DNA from 4 places in the Leuconostoc aquikimchii genome. Region 1 is predicted to be linked to each of the others. Evidence: predicted binding sites of a transcription regulator. Region 1 holds the regulator's gene; each other region holds the start of a gene.
What was found. Region 1 encodes LexA, which represses DNA repair genes until DNA is damaged. Its sites were predicted from a motif close to CNAACANNTGTTNG; they were not measured.
Positions count from the first base shown of each region.

Region 2: a site for LexA is predicted at 945-958, ahead of dinB (DNA polymerase IV). Genes of this name have one in related genera too.
Region 3: a site for LexA is predicted at 1,309-1,322, ahead of AB3K24_RS00535 (type 1 glutamine amidotransferase family protein). Genes of this name have one in related genera too.
Region 4: a site for LexA is predicted at 1,098-1,111, ahead of AB3K24_RS04155 (FtsK/SpoIIIE family DNA translocase). Genes of this name have one in related genera too.

Region 1 covers NZ_JBFPER010000001.1:1,129,425-1,131,634, reverse strand. The annotation lists gene pyrF (orotidine-5'-phosphate decarboxylase) at 1-28, shown strand, start outside; gene pyrE (orotate phosphoribosyltransferase) at 29-661, shown strand; gene lexA (transcriptional repressor LexA) at 709-1,350, opposite strand; gene AB3K24_RS05570 (YneF family protein) at 1,620-1,859, shown strand; gene AB3K24_RS05565 (lysophospholipid acyltransferase family protein) at 1,870-2,210, opposite strand, start outside.
Region 2 covers NZ_JBFPER010000001.1:1,389,094-1,391,303, reverse strand. The annotation lists gene AB3K24_RS06845 (phospho-sugar mutase) at 1-124, shown strand, start outside; gene rplS (50S ribosomal protein L19) at 246-605, shown strand; gene dinB (DNA polymerase IV) at 977-2,062, shown strand; gene AB3K24_RS06830 (DHH family phosphoesterase) at 2,130-2,210, shown strand, end outside.
Region 3 covers NZ_JBFPER010000001.1:87,178-89,387, reverse strand. The annotation lists gene AB3K24_RS00540 (VOC family protein) at 1-64, shown strand, start outside; gene AB3K24_RS00535 (type 1 glutamine amidotransferase family protein) at 604-1,194, opposite strand; gene AB3K24_RS00530 (hypothetical protein) at 1,652-1,780, opposite strand; gene AB3K24_RS00525 (MerR family transcriptional regulator) at 2,031-2,210, opposite strand, start outside.
Region 4 covers NZ_JBFPER010000001.1:817,637-819,846, reverse strand. The annotation lists gene AB3K24_RS04155 (FtsK/SpoIIIE family DNA translocase) at 1-1,038, opposite strand, end outside; tRNA gene AB3K24_RS04150 (tRNA-Glu) at 1,178-1,249, opposite strand; gene AB3K24_RS04145 (tRNA (cytidine(34)-2'-O)-methyltransferase) at 1,320-1,832, opposite strand; gene AB3K24_RS04140 (AI-2E family transporter) at 1,835-2,210, opposite strand, start outside.

The sequences.
Region 1 (2,210 bases):
ACAGGTGATATCAGAATGGAGTAATTAAATGTTAAATTATGCAGAGCAAGTGGCAAATGATTTATTAGCCATTGGTGCAGTGAAATTTTCACCAGAGTCACCGTTTACGTGGGCATCGGGTATTAAAAGTCCTATTTATACGGATAATCGCATGACTATTGGCTATCCAAAAGTGCGTCAAAATATTTATAAAGGTTTAGTCGCATTAATTCAAGAATCATATGGTGATGTTGAAATTATTGGTGGTGTTGCAACGGCTGGTATACCACATGCTGCATGGGTTTCAGAGAAAATGAATAAGCCGATGATCTATGTACGCTCTAAACCAAAAGATCATGGCGCTGGTCGTCAAACAGAAGGTGTAGCGGTTGCTGGTAAAAAAGTTGTGTTAATTGATGACTTGATCTCAACGGGTGGCTCAGTATTAGGTGCTGTTGAAGCGATACGTAAAGAGGGTGCAGACGTTGTAGGCGTTGTATCAATTTTTTCGTATGAATTACCTGAAGGATTGATTAATTTTACCAATGCAAAATTGACTTTTAAATCATTGACAACTTATTCTCAATTGATAGCTGCAGCTATCAAACGTGGTGATTTGAACACGTCACAAGTAGCAACACTGCAAAATTGGCAACAAAATCCTGCCAAGTGGCAGATATAAGTTAACAGCAAAAAAGCGTTTGGAAATTTCCAAACGCTTTTTTGCTGTTAATAAATTGCATCACGGTAGAGGCCGATGACTTTACCCAAAATAGAAACGCTTTTAAGAATGATTGGCGCCATAGCATCATTTTCAGGCTGCAAACGGAAATGATCTGCTTCTCGGAAAAAGCGTTTAACGGTTGCTTCGTTGTCATCATTCATAGCCACTACGACGTCGCCGTTATCAGCATTATCTTGTTTACGAACGATGACTTTATCGCCATCTAAGATACCGATATTGACCATAGAATTTCCGCGAACATTTAGCATAAACATGTCACCATCAAATTGCATCAAATTGTCAGGAATCGGGAAAAATTCAGTGGCTTCTTCTTCAACGGCCAAGATAGGCGTACCGGCAGTAACAAGTCCTAACACGGGGATACGACCAGGAGTAATGGACACACCCAAAGCTTCTAAACCAGAATCAGTGACTTCGATGGCACGTGCACGAGGTTTTGAGGCATCTTTTAAAAGGTACCCTTTTTTAACTAACCGTTCAATATGACCATGAATTGTTGAAGAAGAGGATAATCCGACAGCTTCACCAACTTCACGCACTGTAGGTGGATAGCCATTTGTTATTTGTGCGTCATGGATAAACCTTAGCACCTGAAGCTGTTTGCTTTCTTGAATTTGACTTGTCATTTTGGATCTCATTCCTTAATACTACTCGATTTAATATGTATTAATTATAACGAAAAGCAAACGATAAATCAAACATTTGTTCGTTTTTTATATTTTAATAAGTTATCTACTAAAAATATTTATTAATTCTTTAAACTTGCGCCTAGATTCAGAAAAAGTCTGTGGATAATACGGTTGCAAGTCGTGAGTTAGTATTTTGATAAATTGTGACGTCATTACCTTGTGCTTTATGCTATAATTAATCTTAGAAATTTATTAAGGGGAAGACTATGACTTTAAATATCGGACTCGTTATCTTGATTGCAGTTTTGGCTTTAATTATCGGATTAGCGGCTGGATTCTTCTTAGCACGTAACTCAATGAAGAGTTACTTAGCAAAGAACCCACCAATTTCAGAAGAAATGATGAAGTCAATGATGATGTCAATGGGTCAAAAACCATCACAAAAGAAATTAAATCAAATGATGGCTCAAATGAAGCAACAAAGCGAACAAGCGCAAAAAAAATAAGCCATTAGGCTTATTTTTTTTCACGTTTAGGATCGATATAAATCCAGTTAGGATCTACTTCTTGATCTAATTGATCAAAAGCGTCTTGAATCATCTGCGTATATTTGGCAATATTTTCCTTATTTAGTCGGTCTTTACGCGAAATCACAATCGGTTCGCCGAAATTGATGATTGTATTGTTACGCTTAAACAACTGGCTAAATGAGACTGGTCCTTGATACACAGCAGGAACAATTGCTTTCCCAGACATCTTTGCGATTAACAAAGAGCCAGCTTTTAAGTCGTCACTGTGTCTGGAACCAGAAGGAAACATGATGAGCGATCGGTTACCGTGTTTTAACTCTTGAACTG
Region 2 (2,210 bases), 260 kb from region 1:
TATTCGACCTTCAGGTACTGAACCAAAGTTGAAATTCTATATTGGTGTTGAATCTGATTCACAAGTAGCGTCACAGGCTAAAATTGATGTCATGACAGAAGATTTGATGTCATATACGAAGTAATGATAGACAATCAACAAATAATTTGATACAATTAAAAAAGGCTTGAAGGCCATATTAACGCTAATCCGCTGTGCGTTTAGCCTAAGGGCAAGTGTAAGATTATCGACTAGGAGAATTACCAATGCGTCAAAATAGTATTTTAGAAAACATTACATCAGTACAATTACGTTCTGATATGCCTGATTTCCGCGCCGGTGACACTGTTAAAGTGTTCGCCAAAATTGTTGAAGGTTCACGTGAACGTATTCAATTATTTGAAGGTGTTGTTATCAAGCGTAAGGGTGCTGGTATTCAAGCAACATACACTGTTCGTAAAATTTCATCTGGTGTTGGTGTTGAGCGTACATTCGCTTTACATTCACCACGTGTTGAAAAAATTGAAGTTATTCGCTTTGGTGCAGTACGTCGTGCCAAGTTGTACTACTTGCGTGCATTACAAGGTAAAGCAGCTCGTATCAAAGAACGTCGTCGCGACGTTTAATCTGCTTAAAAAACATCCATTTGGGTGTTTTTTTAGAGTCTAAAATAAGTGTGGCATGGTGCTATAGTCATGCGTGGTATGATGAACGTCATGATGTAATATTTATGTAACGAAACAGCAAAACTGATGATATCTAAACAAGTCGTTAAGGGTATATAATTAAAACATACTCGAATAATATTTGAGTTTCATTACTCCCCTAGTAATGTTTCAATCAGCCCCCCAATTACTGATTGATTTAACTGATAACTTCGGTTATCGCCCCCCTGACCATGCCCTCTTCGGTCAGGGGTTTTTTTATGTGTTAAATTATTGTGAACTTAATTATAAGTAGGTAAACGAACTGGTGTTCGTTATGTTAAAATAATTGTATGGTAGAGTTTATGATTACAAATGATACGCGAAAAATTTTGCACGTTGACCTTGATGCGTTTTATGCGCAGATTGAAATGCGTGATAACCCGAAACTGCGACATAAATCATTAATTATAGCACGTAACCCTGAAGAAACAGGTGGGCGAGGTGTGGTAGCAACAGCTAATTATGCTGCAAGAAAACTAGGTATTCATTCAGCTATGAGCGCCTCTGAAGCAAAACAATTGGCACCCGATGGTGTGTTTTTAACCCCTGATTTCACTAAATATAAAGCTGTCTCTGACCAAATTCATGATGTTTTTCACACGTTTACCAAAAAAGTTGAACCGGTAGCGTTAGATGAAGCATACCTTGACCTGAGTGATTTAACGTCGTCAGGTTCAATGGAGGCAGCGCATATTAGACACGAAATTTTAAGAGTGACTGGCCTCACAAGTTCTATTGGTATTTCACATAATAAGCTGTTAGCAAAATTGGGATCCGAATACAATAAACCAAATGGTGTCACGGTGATCACATCACAAAATATGTTGCCGTTTCTTGATGCGTTAGCTATTGCCGATTTTCGTGGGGTAGGGAAAAAAACATATGAAAAATTTAAACAGTTAGATATTAAAAACGGGGCAGATTTAAGAACAATGTCGTATGATGAATTACGCGCACAGTTTGGGAAAATTGGGGAACATCTATATTATCAGGCCCGTGGCGTTCATTTTGGTGAGGTTCAATGGCAACGGCAACGGCAATCTATTGCTAAAGAGGAGACATATGATCATTTTTTACGCAATGAATTCGATATACAATACGAATTTAAAAAATTGGTTGTTGCTTTGATCAGTACGTTGAAGACACATGGTCTGGTTGGTAGAACACTTAATATTAAAGTGCGTGATGATGAATTCAACACCAAAACACGTGCGATCACGCGTGAGACACCATGGCCTTTGTCGGAAGATCTATTCGTTGACAATGCTCAGAATGTTTTTGATGATATGATAACGTTGCCGTTTTCAATTCGAATGTTAGGCGTTTCAATGAGTAATTTACAATCTAGCGCTTTTGAGGAAATGACGTTGTTTTAAACGTGATATACTAGGTGTTGACATATTAAATTTAAATACACTTGTGTAAAAATAGAAAGATAGAATTATGGCAACGATTGAAGAACAGATACTGCAACAAATTAAAAAGTACGACACAATTATTATTCACAGGCATCAGCGACCAGAT
Region 3 (2,210 bases), 1.0 Mb from region 1:
CACTGATCCGGATGGTACAAATCTTGAATTAATTGCACCAAAGGGGCCATTTACTCGCGGATAACCACGATATAGTTAATTTCAGAAATGAATAATTAATCGTATTAAAAGAATGGTCGGTAATCACCATTCTTTTAATTTTCTTTCCCTAAAGGCGATAATTTAGCCATAATTCCTGCACATGTGCGAATGATACCAGCAATCATAATGATTATAACCACCTTGACACTGCTGACTTATTAATCCAAAAACTAACCAATTATTTTAATCAACAAGAAAAAGATTATTATCACCGTGCACGACTTTTTAATCTACAAGGGTTGGCATTATATCTACAAAATAAAAAAGAGTTAGGCTTAATATTAATTAAAAAATCAAACTTAATCTCATATCTCTCAGAACACAATTCGAATTTCATTAATAACGAGAAACATTACTTGTCAAAGTATCTAACAACCGATGACTTAAACAAGGTGTTTGATTTTTCAGACATAACAGGCTAGCATTGAATAAAAAGCATTGGCTGATCTGAATTGATTGCTTAAACAACTATTTCTAAGTCGCTGGCCCACTGATAACCAACTGCATACTTGATTCTAAAATTCAATTAAATGGATTCCCATACTTAGCACAATATTGATAAAAACCTATTTTATATAAATCAATATTTTTATCTATTTGTGCACTATTCTTAAAACAAATCATTTTTAATACTGCTTGGGTGAATTCTAATGATGCAGTCCCGTTCGCCGTTACTAAATTTTGATCTCTTACTACTTGTTTTTCAATAAAATCATTTTTATTTTGATATTGGTCAAAATTTTGCCATAGATATTGCGCATTACCGGTGTGTTTAAAATGTGTCAGTAAACCATTTTTAGCCAGGTAATCGACCGCTCCACATATTGCACCTACCGGTTTATTATTCGCTAATCTTTCAGCAATTAATTGCCTTAAGCTGTTATTTTCGAGAGACCAAGAATTACCACCAATTAATATCAAAAGGTCACTGTTAACAGGTATCTGTTCTAATTGATAATCAACTAATGTTTTTAAGCCGCCAATCGAAACAACTTCCTTTTTAACGGAGGCAGTTTTAACGTCCCAATCTGATTCTACGTTCAACATACTTGAAAGATGTGCACCTTCCCAATCAGCATAGTCATCTAACATTAAAAAAACTGCTTGTTTCATAAAAAACCGCTTTCAGTTAAAAATTTATTAGTTTGCTATAGCTCTCATAATTCAAACTTTTGAGAGCCATGAAACCTTCCTATACTATTCTTATTATAATCCAATCCGCGAAAAAGAACAAACGTTCGCGCCATTGCTGTTAACTTTACATACTCGTCATTCTGCTTGAATACATTTACTAATTTCAAAAAAATTGCCCATTATTTCAATAAGTAAGCAATCCCTATAGCGAGTAAACAGATCATCAAAAATACTACTGTAAACAAAGTCACCACACCAATTTTTTGAAAAAATTTGGTACTAACTTGGCGATTTCTTTTCAATTGCTCTAATGGTTTACCCTTTGAAAAAGCGATAATTTCCGCAAACGTGCTGACGTCTGCGGATTTTTTTAACTTTTCTATTTTGAATGTGCTAAATATACCGAGTACCAATAAAAAAAGTGGTACCAGTAGACTCACTGTAACCCTCTTAACCAAAAAACGCCACCTAACGACAAGGCAGTTAACACAAATGAAGTCATCATAATGGCCGCATATTGATTCATTTTATGACGACTGTCGTTGTTTTGTAATTCGTTTTCCATGAACACTAAGTCTCCTTTGACTAAATCATCTAAAGAAACGTCAAAAATGACAGTAAGCAACAAAAGATTGTGAATATCAGGATAACTTTTATTTGTTTCCCTAATTTCATTAATGCGTTTCCTTTCTGTTTCATCTAATGTACCGTAGAATCGTTAATTTTTCAGTCAAAAGTAGTTGTTATAGGTTATACACACTGCCAAAATCATTTGACAAAGCGTACTGAATGACTCAAAAACCATCATTTATGTGTTACGCCTCGTTTTTAGCAGTGATTTGTGCATAGTACTGCTTTTTCTTTTGTAAAAAATCAATATGGCCTTGTATTTTCTCTTGTTCCTCATGAAGTATCTGCTCTTGTTGTTCTAAAATGGCGATTCTTGCTTTAATTGTTTCATGTCCCTGCTCTCGTAATTTAGCATATGTCATAAT
Region 4 (2,210 bases), 310 kb from region 1:
AACTAATCGTGATTTTTCGGTCAAACTCTTAAATTCTTTGGTCTGATCAGTTGGCGCTACTTGTGTTAACAAATCAATGGTTGGCAATTGATAGTCTGGATTCTCATTTTCAGGTGTACCTGTAGCCAATTCAATATGTTCGTCATTAGATTCAGTCAGTTTTTCTATGTTCTTTGTCACTGGTTTTACCACAGCATCATGCTTCTTTGCTTCTGCTGTTACAGGCCCTTGCCATTTAATCTCAGGCTCTACAAAATTACCACCTACTTGCGTTGCCTTATCATGAGTTGACAATGGGGCTTCATCGGTCGCCACGACTGATTCTTTATGCACACCTAATGGATCAGTGTCATAATCACTAATCCGCTTTTTTTGTCGGTCACGCTTTTTAAAAAGCGGTGCACGTTGTGGCATATTCGCATGCTGATCTTGAATATAAGTAACACCTTTCTGCGCTTTTTCGATACCTTTTTGCGTTAAATCACGGGCAGGGATGCGGAAAAAAATAATAATACCACTAAACAATACTATTATTGTCACTATCCATGTACCAATATTTGACATGAGCGTAAATAATAGTTGATAAATTATTGCACCAACACTACCACCACCTACAGGTGTATTCGCTGCTTTATTTACAAAGTCTTGCCCAATTAACCGACCAACTTCACTAATATAACCACTACCATTTTTCAATGTGTATGTAAAAAACAACAAAGAAGATATGGTGAGTAATGCAATATAAACCATCAGGGCCCCAATCCAAAAATGGCTCGCAACTTTGGGTAATTTTTTAAATATAAAATAATAAATCAGCGCTGCCGTCAAGGGTATTAGAAATCCTAAATACAAATTACCGAAGAAAAAACGCCAGAGATTCGCCACATATGCGCCTAATAGACCCAGCTTAAATATCCCTAATACACCAAACAATGCGCTCACTAAAATGGCAATATTTTTACTAATAATATGACTGGTGCTTGCTTTTTTCCGCGACGTTGTTGCACGTCGCTTTTGTGGTGTTTTTCGTGTGGCCAATTATCTTCACCTTTATAATTAATTATTATGTAATACTTTATTTTATCATGAAATCTAGGCAAACAGTTGTTCGTTTGCAAACTTAAAAATGTCTTACAGAAAGAATATAAAAAGCCGCAACGATAGCTGCGACTTTTTATAGCTCGTGAGAGAATCGAACTCTCGATTCCGCCGTGAAAGGGCGGCGTCTTAGCCGCTTGACCAACGAGCCATGGTCAGTGCTATATCATTACTGAAATAACTATATTATGATAACAGCTTTTCTAAATGCTGTCAAATACTTACTTCAACTTGTCTTGTTCATAAGTATGAATCGTGTCCAAATTGGGGAAACTTTGCTGACGGAGAGCCTCAAACAAAACAATTGCAACCGTATTGGATAGATTTAATGACCTAATATGTGTGTCATTTTGTGGAATTCGAATCGCTTTTTCAGAATTTTGGCGCATAAACACTTCTGGTAAGCCAGTTGTTTCCTTCCCAAATAAAAAATATTGATCGCCTTCCGCTTGCTTATAATTGGGCTGTGTATAAGCCATATTAGCAAATTTAGATACTAAATAAAGTTGATCTTTTTCATCCAAAGTTGCCAAAAAGTCAGGTAAACTTGCATGTTTTACTAATTTGACATGCTCCCAGTAATCCAACCCTGCACGTTTAACATGTTTATCATCGAGATCAAAACCCAACGGTTCAATGAGATGTAAAATCGCATCTGTACCAGCGGTTGTACGGGCAATATTACCAGTATTTGCTGGCATTAAAGGTTCAAACAATACAATATGATTTGTCATTTTTATATTTCTTCCACTTCATCTTCATCTTCATCTTCATCTTTATAAAATTCTGAATTGTTACGCCACCACATATAAATACGAGTCACAATAACTTTTAAAACAGCATAGGTTGGTACGGCTAAAATAATTCCCAGCACACCAAAAATATGACCACTACTTAATAACACAACAATGACAGTTACTGGATGGATAGATAACGCTTCACCCAAAATTTTGGGTGCAATAACGTGGCCCTCAATTGGCTGTTCAATCGCCAAGACAATAATGGCTAAAATCAACATTTTCGGTCCACCTGCAATGAGTGCAACTGTCCAAACTGGCACTTGCGCAATAATTGAACCAACATATGGAATCATGTTAAAGAATCCCGCCATT